Regions from separate parts of the Furfurilactobacillus rossiae genome, predicted to be linked through region 3. Evidence: predicted binding sites of a transcription regulator. Region 3 holds the regulator's gene; each other region holds the start of a gene.
The links. The regulator NrdR, encoded in region 3, represses ribonucleotide reductase genes. The targets are predictions, from matches to a motif close to ACACNATATATNGTGT.
Positions count from the first base shown of each region.

Region 1: a site for NrdR is predicted at 1,439-1,454, ahead of nrdH (glutaredoxin-like protein NrdH). Genes of this name have one in related genera too.
Region 2: a site for NrdR is predicted at 2,248-2,263, ahead of nrdD (anaerobic ribonucleoside-triphosphate reductase). Genes of this name have one in related genera too.

Region 1 covers NZ_CP040586.1:2,130,299-2,134,943, forward strand. The annotation lists RNA gene ffs (signal recognition particle sRNA small type) at 70-166, opposite strand; gene LROSL1_RS10335 (nucleoside deaminase) at 219-737, opposite strand; gene LROSL1_RS10340 (class I SAM-dependent methyltransferase) at 730-1,347, opposite strand; gene nrdH (glutaredoxin-like protein NrdH) at 1,581-1,808, shown strand; gene nrdE (class 1b ribonucleoside-diphosphate reductase subunit alpha) at 1,907-4,072, shown strand; gene nrdF (class 1b ribonucleoside-diphosphate reductase subunit beta) at 4,338-4,645, shown strand, end outside.
Region 2 covers NZ_CP040586.1:2,043,044-2,047,688, reverse strand. The annotation lists gene LROSL1_RS09955 (MerR family transcriptional regulator) at 82-486, shown strand; gene LROSL1_RS09950 (YrdB family protein) at 479-805, shown strand; gene LROSL1_RS09945 (DUF898 family protein) at 811-1,131, opposite strand; gene LROSL1_RS09940 (aldo/keto reductase) at 1,295-2,113, shown strand; gene nrdD (anaerobic ribonucleoside-triphosphate reductase) at 2,349-4,562, shown strand; gene nrdG (anaerobic ribonucleoside-triphosphate reductase activating protein) at 4,504-4,645, shown strand, end outside.
Region 3 covers NZ_CP040586.1:1,184,818-1,189,462, forward strand. The annotation lists gene polA (DNA polymerase I) at 1-1,165, shown strand, start outside; gene mutM (DNA-formamidopyrimidine glycosylase) at 1,208-2,092, shown strand; gene coaE (dephospho-CoA kinase) at 2,089-2,694, shown strand; gene nrdR (transcriptional regulator NrdR) at 2,732-3,205, shown strand; gene LROSL1_RS05555 (DnaD domain protein) at 3,235-4,614, shown strand; gene dnaI (primosomal protein DnaI) at 4,617-4,645, shown strand, end outside.

The DNA.
Region 1 (4,645 bases), 950 kb from region 3:
AACTTGTATTTAAAAATAAATAAAAAGCGCTCAACCAGTTGTTAAAGCCATTGGTCAAACGCCGTTAATTTCAATAAAACATGAAGCACAAACCGTCGCGGACTTAGTGCTGCTACCTTCCGATCCTGACACAATTCGTGAGGACGACCTTGCCTCATGGCCTTTCGGCAATTAATAATACTACGCTATTTACGTCATAAAAGCTAGTGTTTTGCTTGTCATTTTGTTCGTTGTGAACCCGGTTTTTTTGCACCACGTCCTCGACGGATTGCCCGAAAGAAATTCTGCATAAGTGCGCTGGCTTGATCTGCCATGAGTCCCTCATGAACAATAACTCGATGATTAAAACGTGGGTCTTCCAGCAATTGGTATAAAGAACGCACTGTACCAGCCTTAGGGTCTCGGGCACCAAAATAGACTTCAGGAATCCGAGCGTTGATAATGGCACCACTACACATGGGACATGGCTCGATGGTGACAAACAACTGACAATCTTCTAGTCGCCAGGTGTTAAGTGTATGATTAGCTTCACTGATCGCCATGATCTCCGCATGCAACGTTGCATCTTGTGCATGCTCACGCAGATTATAGCCACGACCCACAATTTTCCCCTGGTGCATGACGACTGCACCGATCGGCACTTCACCAACACTGCCGGCGATCCGTGCTTGCTTCAAAGCCTCGCTCATCCCTGCTTCAGCAATGGTCGGCGTTATATTTTCGTTCATCTCAGCCATTAGCCTGATCACTCGCAATTGATTCCAAGATATAGTAGCCCTTATCTTTTTTGATGATTTCACAATTACCAAAAATTGTCTGCATTAGTTTTTTTGCAGAGGGTGCGCCTTGTTTTTTTTGTAAAACAACGGTTAAACGTCCCTTGGGCAGCAGATGCGTTTGAGCGCCTGAAATCATGCCATCAACAACGGCCTTGCCTGCACGAACAGGTGGGTTGGTAACGATGGCTGCATATTTATTAGTCACCTTCTCGTATTGATTGGACGTATAGATGGTTGCGTTATGAATTTGATTTTGTTCTGCATTCCTCCTGGCTAAGGCTAGTGCCCGCTCATTTACGTCGACTAACTCGACGGCACGATCAGGGTTGTCCAAAGCAATTGCAAGACCAATAGGACCGTACCCGCAACCCATATCTAAAATTGAACCTGACGGAATGTCGTTTAAGTTTACCGCATCCAGTAAAACCCGTGAACCGTAGTCAACAGTGCGTTTTGAGAAGACACCGTTGTCCGTAGTAAACATTATTTCATGACCTAATAGACGAAAATTCCACGTCGCTTCGTCGTGTACAACGTCCGGATTTGGCGTATAATAATGGTTGTTCATCATTTAAGTTAACCTCGTTTCTGTTTTCATCATAGTGGAATCGCGGATAAAAGTAACGAAAAAAATTCGAAATTTTATAAACCCTTTGAGGACACCATATCTTGTGGATGCATTGTATAAATGCCACAAAATATGGTATTTTTTTGTTGCATTTCAATCTCCAGCCACTATACTTAGGTCATCAGCAAAACCAGTTTTTAAGTTCAAATGTGCAGAGAGAGGAAGTGGCCATTATGGCTAAAGTTGTTGTATTTACAAAGGATAATTGCATTCAGTGCAAGATGACAAAGCGTTTTTTGAGCGCACATAACGTTGATTTTGAGGAACGTAATATTAATCAGCATCCAGAACTGATCGACTACTTAAAGGGTCGCGGTTTTCAAGCAATGCCGGTCGTTGATGCAGATGGTGTCGATGCAGTGTCTGGTTTCCGTCCAGATGTTCTGGCAAAGCTGGCTTAATTTTCCATCATTCGATCAATGAACACGGCTCGGGCGTACGCGGAGCGTTGGCGTGCGTCTTTTCTTTTATCAAAAATCAATCAGGGAGTGACAGAAAAATGGCATTAAAAGATTTAAAGGACGTCACGTATTACGACTTGAACAATGAGATTAACATTCCTGTTAACGGGCAAATTCCGTTAAATAAAGATAAGGAAGCCCTCGCCGCTTTCCTAACAGAAAATGTTGAACCCAACACTGTGAAATTTGGCTCACTTCGCGAACGTTTTGATTACCTGCTTGATAACAATTACATCGAACGTGACTTTTTTGAAAAGTATGATTTTTCTTTTGTGGAAAAACTATACGACTATTTGAACGCACAAGATTTTCACTTCAAGACATTCATGGCAGCCTACAAATTTTATGCCCAGTACACACTCCGAACAAACGATAATCAGCAATATTTAGAAAGTTTTATCGACCGCGTTGCAATGAATGCATTGTTCTTCGCAGACGGCGACGAACAACTAGCTATGGATCTAGCCGACGAAATCGTCCACCAACGTTACCAACCAGCCACACCTAGTTTCTTAAACGCTGGCCGAGCTCGTCGTGGTGAATTGGTATCTTGCTTTGTCCTCCAAATGACAGATGACATGAACGCCATTGGTCGCGGTATAAACTCTGCTCTGCAACTGTCACGTATTGGTGGTGGGGTCGGCATTAACCTGTCAAACTTGCGTGAAGCAGGCGCACCAATCAAAGGTATCGCCAATGCCGCATCTGGTGTTGTTCCTGTTATGAAATTGCTTGAGGACTCTTTCTCCTACTCTAATCAATTAGGTCAACGTCAAGGCGCCGGTGTGGTTTACCTATCCGTTTTCCATCCAGATATCATCGGCTTCCTCGGTGCCAAAAAAGAAGCTGCCGACGAAAAGGTACGGGTTAAAACACTCTCGCTTGGTGTTACCGTACCAGATAAGTTTTACCAATTAGTAGCTGCTGACGAAGACATGTACCTATTTTCGCCACAAAGTGTTGAAAAAGAATACGGCAAACCATTTTCATATGTTGACATCACTAAAGAGTATGACAATTTAGTCGCCAACCCGAACATCGCCAAAAAGAAAATTCGCGCACGAACACTAGAAACTGAAATCAGCAAACTTCAGCAGGAATCCGGTTACCCTTACGTCGTTAACATTGACACGGCTAACTTGCATAATCCAATTGCTGGTAAAATCATCATGAGTAACCTTTGCTCAGAAATTTTACAAGTCATGACTCCTTCTAAAATCAATAACAAGCAAGAATACGACGTTCTTGGTAAGGACGTCAGTTGTAACCTTGGCTCAACAAACATTGTTAACTTAATGGCCTCCCCTGACTTCGGCCACTCCGTTGAGGCAATGGTTCGCGCCCTCACTTACGTCACGGACCACAGTAATATCGATGTTGTGCCTAGTGTTCAGTACGGTAACCAACAAAGCCATGCAATCGGTTTAGGTGCCATGGGCTTGCACGCCTACTTTGCAAAGAACCACATGCACTATGGTGACGAAGACTCCCTTGACTTCACGAAGGTTTACTTCATGTTGCTGAATTACTGGTCACTTAAAGCATCAAACGAAATTGCTCGTGAACGCCATGAAACGTTTGCTGGATTCGACAAATCCGATTACGCCAATGGTACCTACTTCGACAAGTACGTGACGAAGGATTGGGGTCCCAGTCGAGACAAAGTAGCTGACCAGTTTAAGGGAATCTTTATCCCCACTAAGGATGACTGGGCGGCATTAAAAGCGGACGTTATGAAAGATGGCTTGTATCACCAAAACCGGATGGCCATCGCGCCAAATGGTTCCATTTCCTACATTAATGACACAACTGCTAGTTTGAATCCAATCGTTAACCGGATCGAAGAACGTCAAGAGAAAAAGATCGGTAAAATCTACTATCCGGCTCCATATTTATCCAATGACACCCTGCCATACTATCAGTCAGCTTATGACACAGACATGCGTAAAGTAATCGACATTTATGCCACCGCGCAAGAACACATCGATCAAGGAATGGCCTTAACTCTGTTTATGCGCTCAACGATGCCTGAAGGCCTCTATGAATGGAAAAATGGTCGCACTGACAAGATGACCACCCGTGATCTTAACATTCTGCGTAACTATGCTTGGAAAAAGGGTTGTAAGTCTGTCTACTACGTTCGTACCTTCACCGATAACAACGGTGAAGTCGGCGCAAACGAATGTGAAAGTTGCAGTATCTAGTAAGGTGAGCGTGACCAGACCGAGGTTGAATCCGAGCAACAACAAGAGATTAGTATTGTACAAGCGGTCTTTGCTTGTACGGTACTAGTCTCAGGTTGTGCACAGGATTCAGGTCTGGGAGCGCGTTATCGCTATATAAAAGGTATGCGATAGATTCTTGAGAATATATTTTTCCAAAATTCGCTAATGACAAACACCCTTTCTCGTTCTACGATAATCATAATTAACTGATAGCATTCAGAAACACCAGACACAGGAGGACAATATGGAAAACGGCAATTATAAAGCCATTAACTGGAATCAAGTTTCAGATGAAATTGATAAAGCAACTTGGGAGAAACTAACTGAGCAGTTCTGGCTCGACACGCGAATTCCTGTTTCAAACGACATGGATGACTGGCGCACCTTGGATGACGATCACAAATGGGTAGTCGGTCACGTTTTCGGTGGTCTAACCTTGCTGGACACGCTTCAATCACAAGACGGCATGGCTGCACTACGTCGCGACGTTCGGACGCAACATGAAACGGCCGTTTTGAACAACATCCAGTTCATGGAATCTGTTCACGCCAA
Region 2 (4,645 bases), 860 kb from region 3:
CGTAAATTGCTTGACCCTTGTCTGTACACTAATGTTATATTGAGCGCAATGTTAGTGCTGATGAATCGAAAGGGAAAGCAGATGAATATTGCTCAATTTGCTAAGTTAGCAGGCTGCACTGTTGAAACGCTAAGATATTATGACTGGGCCGAACTGTTTCAACCACTTCGCCGTGGAAGTGGGTATCGTGAGTATGCTCAGACTGATTTAGATGTCGTCAAAATGATTATTAATCTTCGTAAAGCCGACGTTGACGTTAAGACGATTAAACAAATAATGGTCCTTTTCAAAACGCCGGTGACAACGGCATGCTACGATGACACACTTTCATTTATTGCCGGACAAAAACAATCTTTTAAAGAAAAGGCCGAATTGTTTGCGCGGTTGGCAAAAATCACCAACACTCTGCAGTCACAGGTGATGAATGGCGAACCCTTAACTACGCTTCAAAGAACCTTGAAAAGGGCAGGTGAGGGAAATGCTTAAACTGGCAAACGATGGTGTTCGTTTTGTATTCGAACAGGCCACATTGCTATTGATTGTTTGGAGCGGTTTCAGAGGCAATTTAGTGAGTAAAGTGGTGATTGGCATTTTAATTCCCATTGTTGCCGTCATTTTTTGGACGCAGTATATGGCGCCAGCTTCTCCCAAACGTCTGACAGAAAGTCGTCGAATAATCGCCGAATGTGTTTTATTTGGCGGCACAGGTGTTTTGGTCGCCCAAAGGTTTAGTTCAAAATTGGCAATTGCCTACTTGATCATTATTACGATTAATACAATTTTGGACCATGCGTTAAATGCATAGTCGGCCTAGTTGATGAAACGCGTATTTTTGGCTTTCCAGTCATTTAGTTTGATGCGAACCCAGAAGCTATAAATGCCTAGCGTAATAATTGACAGCAACAGCCACTTAATCCAGTTTCCAAATAAACCAACGGCGGAACCGGTAAATTGCATTCGATGACCATCAATGACCGTATGATTGATTCGCCAACCGTAGAGCATCGTAATCGACCATGGATAGCAAATGCCTAAGGTGAAAAAAGTGACGAGAAAACCTAAAATTGACCAACCGATGTAGGCGAGTAAACCACCATCGAAGAAAGAATTACGACCATATTTCATTTCCATACTAGAAGCCTCGTGTTCATAATAATAGTTTAATAACTTGATTCTACTAATTCCAGATTGTGTTAGCAATGAGTTTCGCTGGATTCAGCCGACTTGACAGGTCGTAGGCAATCCGGTTTATGATAATCTTGTTTGAATGTGAAAACTAAGAAGAGGTGCACAGATGGGTCAAACAAAATTTGAATTACCTAAAGTCGGTTTTGGTACGTATCAGCTGACGGGCGAGACTGGTATGAACACGATTAAACAAGCCATTAATACAGGATACCGCCTAATCGATACGGCTATTAGCTATGAAAATGAAGGTGCAGTGGGTGCCGCCATTAAGGCCAGCGATGTCGATCGTGATCAGTTGATTGTGAGTTCAAAGTTGCCCGGCCGTGACTATCATCATGACGATGCGATTAGTGCCGTTCAAGAATCCCTGTATCGAAGTGGCTTAGATTACTTTGATTTATTTCTATTACACTGGCCCAATCCTAAACAGAATTTGTATGTGGAAGCTTGGACGTCTCTGATAGAAGCGCAACGTCGTGGGTATGTTAAGTACATCGGTGTTTCAAATTTCACTGGCGAATACATTGATCGTTTGCGAAATGAAACGGGAATTCAGCCGGTAGTCAATCAGATCGAACTTCATCCGTACTTTAATCAAGAAGCGCAACGTCGGTATGACTACGTAAATGGCATCATCACGGAAGCGTGGAGTCCACTAGGGCGTGCCTCGGCGATGTTGAAAGATCCAGTTTTGCAACAAATTGCTGATAAACATCAGTGTGGCGTTGGTCAAGTGATTTTACGCTGGGAACAATCATTAAATGTTGTGCCGTTACCTAAGGCAGCACACGTTGATCGTCAACGGGCAAACCTGAATTTGGATGCAATTGATTTAGACCAGGCGGACATCACTGCTATAAATCAACTCACTAAGCCTGATGGGCGGACATTCAATCAGGATCCCACGGTTTACGAAGAATTTTAAAGGTGTTGTGGTGGGATTTTGTAACACAAACGCAATAAACAAACGATAAAGCGAAAAAATGACAACCTGTTGTGCTACACAACAGGTTGTCATTTCGTTATCTAGGCAATTTTGTCTTTGAATCATTTAATTGCACACTATATATAGTTATCCACAGGATATCCACATACTACATATTGATTTAAAGCTCGTAACCAGTATTATAAAACTATCATCAATAAAAGGTTGTGAGCGAATGGAGAATGTTCAAATTACGAATCCCTTGGCAATTTTAAAATTATTGCCAGTTCAAAAACGCGGCGGGGCTGTGACTCAATTCTACCCCTATAAGATTGTGTTTGTCCTCCACAAATTGGTCAATGACGAAGATTTAATTAACGAAATTGAACATGATCTCGTGAATGCACTGCACGATTTAGAGATTATTCCAACGGCGGAAATTCATCGGGTTTTACATAATAGCTTATTGAAGCACGATCAAATGAAAGCCGCTGATGCCTATGAGGCCTATTTTAAGCATGATCAGGATCAATTCGCGGCGGCGACAAGTGTTGAGGCTCGTATTCAAAGGTTGTTTAGTCGGGATGCGGACGTGGTTCATGAAAACGCGAATAAGGACAGTCATGTTTTTAACACGCAGCGTGACCTTGAGGCTGGTGCGGCGAGTCGAGCTATTGGTTTAAAAATGCTACCAGATATTGTGGCTAAGGCTCATTTGCGCGGTGACATTCACTGGCACGATCTTGACTATTCACCAGTCACACCTGAAACAAATTGTTGCCTAATCGACTTTGATGAAATGCTGGCACATGGTTTTAAAATTGGTAACGCGTGGGTTTCATCGCCACATTCCATTCAAACAGCGACCGCTCAAATGTCACAAATCATTGCCAACGTTGCGTCACTTCAGTATGGTGGGTGTTCGGCAAACCGGGTCGATCAGCTACTGGCGCCTTACGCGCAACTGAATTACGACAAGCACATGGCAGATGCTGAACAGTGGGTCGCCGAAGATAAACGTGAGGATTACGCGCGTCAAAAGACGCAAAAAGATATTTACGATGCTATGCAGGCCTTGGAGTACGAAATTAACACGTTGTATTCGTCACAAGGGCAGACGCCATTTACAACGGTGAACTTTGGATTGGGAACTAGCTGGATCGAGCGCGAAATTCAACGGGCTATTTTACAGATTCGGATTAAAGGTCTGGGTAAAGAACACCGGACCGCAATTTTTCCGAAACTGATTTTTACCGTTAAACGCGGGCTCAACTTGAATCCACAAGATCCTAATTATGATATTAAGCAATTAGCGATTGAGTGTTCAACCAAACGAATGTATCCAGATCTCTTGATGTATGACAAAATCAAAGCGCTCACTGGCAGTTTTAAGACGCCAATGGGGTGTCGTTCTTTTCTCCAAGGATGGAAAGATGAAAACGGCGTGGAGGTTAACTCTGGCCGCATGAACTTAGGCGTGGTGACTGTCAACTTGCCACGGATTGCGTTGTCAGCACACGGCGACAAAAAGCTGTTTTGGGATATTTTTGAAGAACGCATGGCCGTTTGTCATACGGCACTGGCTTACCGAATTGAGCGAACGAAAGAAGCTAGGCCGGAGAACGCACCGTTACTCTATATGTATGGTGCGTTTGGCAAACGACTTAAAGTGGATGACGACGTTGATGAGTTGTTCAAGAATGAACGGGCGACAATTTCACTTGGTTACATCGGTATCTATGAAGTATGCACGACCTTCTATGGACCTAAATGGGAACAGAATCCTGAAGCGCACGATTTTGCTGAAAAGATTGTGGCCGCACTGCGTGAAAAGTGTAATCAATGGGCAAAGGAAAGCGGGTATCACTATAGTCTGTATTCCACCCCGGCTGAATCGCTGACCGACACGTTTGCCAAGGATGACATTGAGAAATTTGGTCGGGTGGCTGACGTGACTGACAAAGAGTATTACACGAATAGTTTTCACTATGATGTTCGTAAACACCCGTCACCGTTTGAAAAACTGACGTTTGAAGAAGTCTTTCCTAAATATGCGTCAGGCGGTTTTATTCATTACTGTGAGTACCCGAACTTGAAGCAAAATCCTAAAGCCCTCGAGGCCGTTTGGGACTGGGCCTATGATCACGTCGGCTATCTAGGCACTAACACGTCTATTGACCAGTGTTTCAAGTGTGGTTTCAAGGGCGAATTCAAGGCGACAGCCAAGGGTTTTGAGTGCCCACAATGTGGAAATCACGATCCACAATATTGTGACGTGGTCAAAAGGACGTGTGGTTATTTGGGCAACCCACAGCAACGCCCAATGGTTCACGGTCGTCACATTGAGATTACGTCACGAAAGAAAAACATGACTTCGGAGATGATTAAACATGCAGCAGCGTACGAAAGGACCAAACAATCCGACACCCAAAGAATGGCTCGCCAGTGAGCACAGTCTAGATTATGTGGCGGACTACAAACCGTTTAATTTTGTTGACGGGGAAGGGGTGCGTTGCAGCTTATACGTTAGCG
Region 3 (4,645 bases):
TGCCGGTGTTTATGTGGATACTGACCAATTGACCAATATGCGAGAAAAGTTCAAGGAACAATTGTCATCGCTGAAACAAACCATTTATAACGAAGCTGGAGAAGAGTTTAACATCAATTCGACCAAGCAATTGGGCCAAATTTTGTTTGAAAAAATGAAGTTGCCAGTGATCAAAAAGACTAAGACGGGTTATTCAACTTCAGTTGATGTCTTAGAACAACTGGCATCTCAGGCGCCCATTGTGGAGAATATCTTGGCCTACCGTGGCTTGTCTAAGTTGCAATCGACCTATATTGAGGGACTGTTAAAAGTCGTCCACAGCCATGATCACAAGGTGCACACGCGCTATTTACAAACTCTAACGCAGACAGGTCGCTTATCTTCAGTTGACCCGAATTTACAAAACATTCCGATTCAAACCCAGCAAGGACGTGAAATTCGGAAGGCGTTTGTGCCAAGTCATGATGGTTGGGAAATCTTTTCTTCAGATTATTCACAAGTTGAATTGCGTGTACTAGCTCACATTACGGGGGATGCAAACTTGCAAGAGGCCTTCCGTGAAGACGAAGATATTCATGCGGCAACAGCTCGCCGAATATTTGGGTTAACTTCTAATGATGAAGTGACGCCATTAATGCGGCGGCAGGCCAAGGCAACAAACTTTGGAATTGTTTACGGAATTAGTGATTATGGATTATCACAAAATCTGGGAATTTCCCGTCCTCAAGCAAAACAATTTATTGATACTTATTTCCGCGAATATCCCGATGTTAAAAAATATACAGAAGATGTTGTTGAGCAGGCAAAGAAGCAGGGCTACGTGGAGACAATCACGCATCGTCGCCGGTACTTGCCTGATATCAATGCGAAGAGCTTTAACCGCCGTTCGTTTGCAGCACGAACAGCGATGAATACGCCAATTCAAGGGTCAGCAGCAGATATTATTAAGATTGCTATGATTCAAATGCAGAAGGCCTTAACTGATCGCGATTTAAAGGCTACTATGTTGCTGCAGATTCATGATGAGCTGGTCTTTGAAGCACCCAAGGAAGAGATTCCGATTCTTGAAAAATTAGTTCCAAGCATCATGGATTCAGCTGTTAGTTTGGACATTCCGTTGAAAGTTGAAAGTGCTCACGGATCTACTTGGTATGATGCGAAATAACGATTTATCGAAAGCTTGAATTTCAAAATGGAGGCATGAATGATGCCAGAATTACCTGAGGTTGAAACGGTGCGTCGTGGGCTAACGCGGATGGTTGTTGGAAAAACGATTACTGGAATTGACGTTTATTACCCGAAGATGGTGTTAAACGGGGCCGACGCTTTTGTGACGCTGTTGACTGGACGGACAGTTACCCGAGTCGATCGGCGTGGCAAGTATTTGTTGTTTCGCTTCGATGGCGGGCTGACGATGGTTTCTCATTTGCGAATGGAAGGCAAATACTTTGGGGCACCAGCTGACATGCCAAGGGATAAACACACCCATGTTGTTTTTCATTTAAGTGACGGTCAGTTACTGTGTTACAACGATACACGTAAATTTGGGCGCATGATTGTGATCCATACTGGTGATGAAGACACTGTTGGTGGGCTAAAAACGTTGGGGCCGGAACCAACACCGGAAACCTTAAGTGTGGCGTATTTAGTTGCTAAAATGGCAAAGAGCCGTAAAGCAATCAAGACTTGGCTGTTGGATCAAAGCAACATTGCAGGGTTGGGCAATATTTACTGCGATGAAGTGCTATGGTTAAGCAAGATTCATCCGGAACAACCGGCAAATACAGTGACCATTGCGCAAATCAAACGATTACGGTTGAGTATCTTTGATGAATTGCAATTGGCAATCGAACATCACGGTACGACAGTGTTCACGTATAGTGCGTTTGGACATGCGGGAGAATTTCAAAATGAACTTCACGCATATGGTCACGGCGGTGAACCTTGTGAACGGTGTGGCACCACAATGGTGAAAATTAAAGTTGGTGAGCGGGGCACCACGTTTTGCCCCAAGGAACAAAAACTACATGTTGCCAAGACAGCTACTTACAAGACACATTCTGCAGCGGCGACTAAGGAGACTTCTAAGTGACAACGGTGATTGGACTAACTGGCGGTATCGCCAGTGGCAAATCAACAGTTTCTAAAATGTTTGCAACGGCAGGCATACCAATTATTGATGCGGATAAAATCGCTCACGAGGTGGTGGCGCCTAACACAACCGTTCTGGCAGATATCGTGAGTGTGTTTGGCGGTACTGTTTTGACAGCAACGGGTCAGTTAGATCGTCACAAATTAGGCAACCTAGTCTTTAATGATGACGACAAGTTAGCTGAGCTTAATGCAATTGTTCAACCCGTTATCCGGAAAGTAATTCGGTCGCGAATTGATCGGTTTAGGAGCCAAAATACGCCCGTAGTTGTCTTGGATGCGCCATTACTCTTAGAGCAACACTATGAAAAAGACGTTGACATGATTGTGGTAGTTAGCGTTCCACTTAAGATTCAACAGGCTCGGTTGATGGCACGTGATAACTTGTCGTTAGCAGAGGCTAATGAACGAATTGAGAGTCAATTATCCTTGGCTAACAAAGTTGCCAAGGCAGATATGATCATCGATAATTCCCAACAACTTGAAGAAACCCGTCTACAAGTGGTAAACTTGCTTGACAAAGTCCGTCAGACTGCGGATTAAAACGATTTAGTATTGATTAAAGGAGCACAGACAGGCTATGCAATGTCCACGGTGTCACCATAACGATACCCGAGTTGTTGATAGTCGTCCGACCGCAGAGGGTCAGGCGATTCGTCGACGACGCGAGTGTGAAAAATGTGGTTTTCGATTTACAACGTTTGAACGGGTTGAAGTAGCCCCATTATTAGTCATTAAAAAAGATGGCACCCGTGAGGAATTTAGTCGCGAGAAGATTCTTCGCGGCATTATTCGCTCTGCAGAAAAACGACCGGTTACCATGCAGCAAATGAATACCGTAGTTGATAAGGTTGAGTCAAAGGTCCGCGCACTGGGTGAGAATGAAATTTCAAGTCAGCTGATTGGCGAGTACGTTATGAATGAGTTGGCTGATGTTGACGAGATTGCATATATTCGGTTTGCCAGTGTCTATCGTCAGTTTAAGGACATGAGTGTCTTTTTGGATGAAATGAAAGAAATGGTTGAACGGGACAAACACTCGGATAAACGTTAATTGCTGAATACAAGAAGGGAGTGTCAGTCATGAATGTTGCACCAACTTTAACACCGCGGTCAGGATTTGTGGTTACACTGCCACCTCGTGACGAGCAGCATCTGTTGAGCTGGCAAACGTTGTACGCACCGATATTGGGTGTTACTGCATTTGGTTTATACACAGGGTTGACTACGTTTGCTAGTCAGCGCCCCCAGTTGTCTAATCGTCGTCAACACAGTGAGCTGTTGACATGGTTGCGATTGGATTTGGATCATTTTCTGGCTGCCCGTAAGCGGTTGGAAGCAGCCGGCTTGTTGGATAGTTTTTACCAGCAAGACGCACTAGGGGATGTTTACGCTTATCAACTGCAGTCGCCACTTTCGGCGACTGCCTTTTTTGCTGATGATTTACTCAGCGTGTTGCTTTTACAATCGGTTGGTCAAACACGATATGATGAACTGTTGGCAAAATTTGAACAGCCGACGGTTAACGTAAGCCAGATGAAAAATGTATCAGCTGATTTTTTAACCGTATTTCATATGAGTGATGCTCAATTAACTAACCGACCAGCGCAGTTGTCGATTCAGTCCGATAATCATCGTGCTGAGCGTGAATCTAGCTTGGTTCAAGTTGACTTCAAACTGCTAAGCGATTATTTAAAACGAGAGTACGTTGAGTTGGATTCAGTCATGAATCAACGTGATTTAATTGCTACTGAAGCGACGATGTATGGATTAAATGAGCGAAGTTTAGCTAACTTTATTGTCCAGGCGACAAGCGTGACAACAAATCAGTTTGACGCTAACCGTTTCAAACAAGTCGTTGCTGCTCAATTTCAAGCGACTCAGGCTGTGGACAATTCTGTGAACTCAAGCGATGGTGACGCCCAGAATGTTCAAACACAACCAGTGACAACAACCGGTGACAATCAGGATCAGGCACAAATAAAAGCATTGGTAGCAGCCGTTAAAGCGTATGCACCAGCTGACTTCTTGGCCAGTTTAAAGACTGAAAAGAATCAGTATGTTAGCGACGGCGAACAACGTGTTTTGGCTAAATTCATGGATCGACACTTGTTTGCGCCCAGTGTGGTGAACATGCTGATTTACTACCTTATCAGTGATCGCGATAAAAATGTCCTTTATCTTAATGATGTTGATCGAGTCGCTAATGATTGGGCAAAGGCTAAGGTGCAGACGCCAGAGCAAGCAATTGATCACATGCGAAACTACAAGGAAGAGCAGGAATCGCAACGGATTCAACGTCAAAATGGTCGAGCACCTAGGGCACGAGAACAACTGACGGATTGGAACGCTCAGTCACAGACACCAACTTCAGAAGTGGCTGCTTCTGAAGATGACGCTAATGAAATTCAAAAATTACGTCAACGTTTAAATCAGGCTAAAAAGAATCAGGAGGATCAATAATCATGCAGGACTTAGGAAAATCAATGCGCGA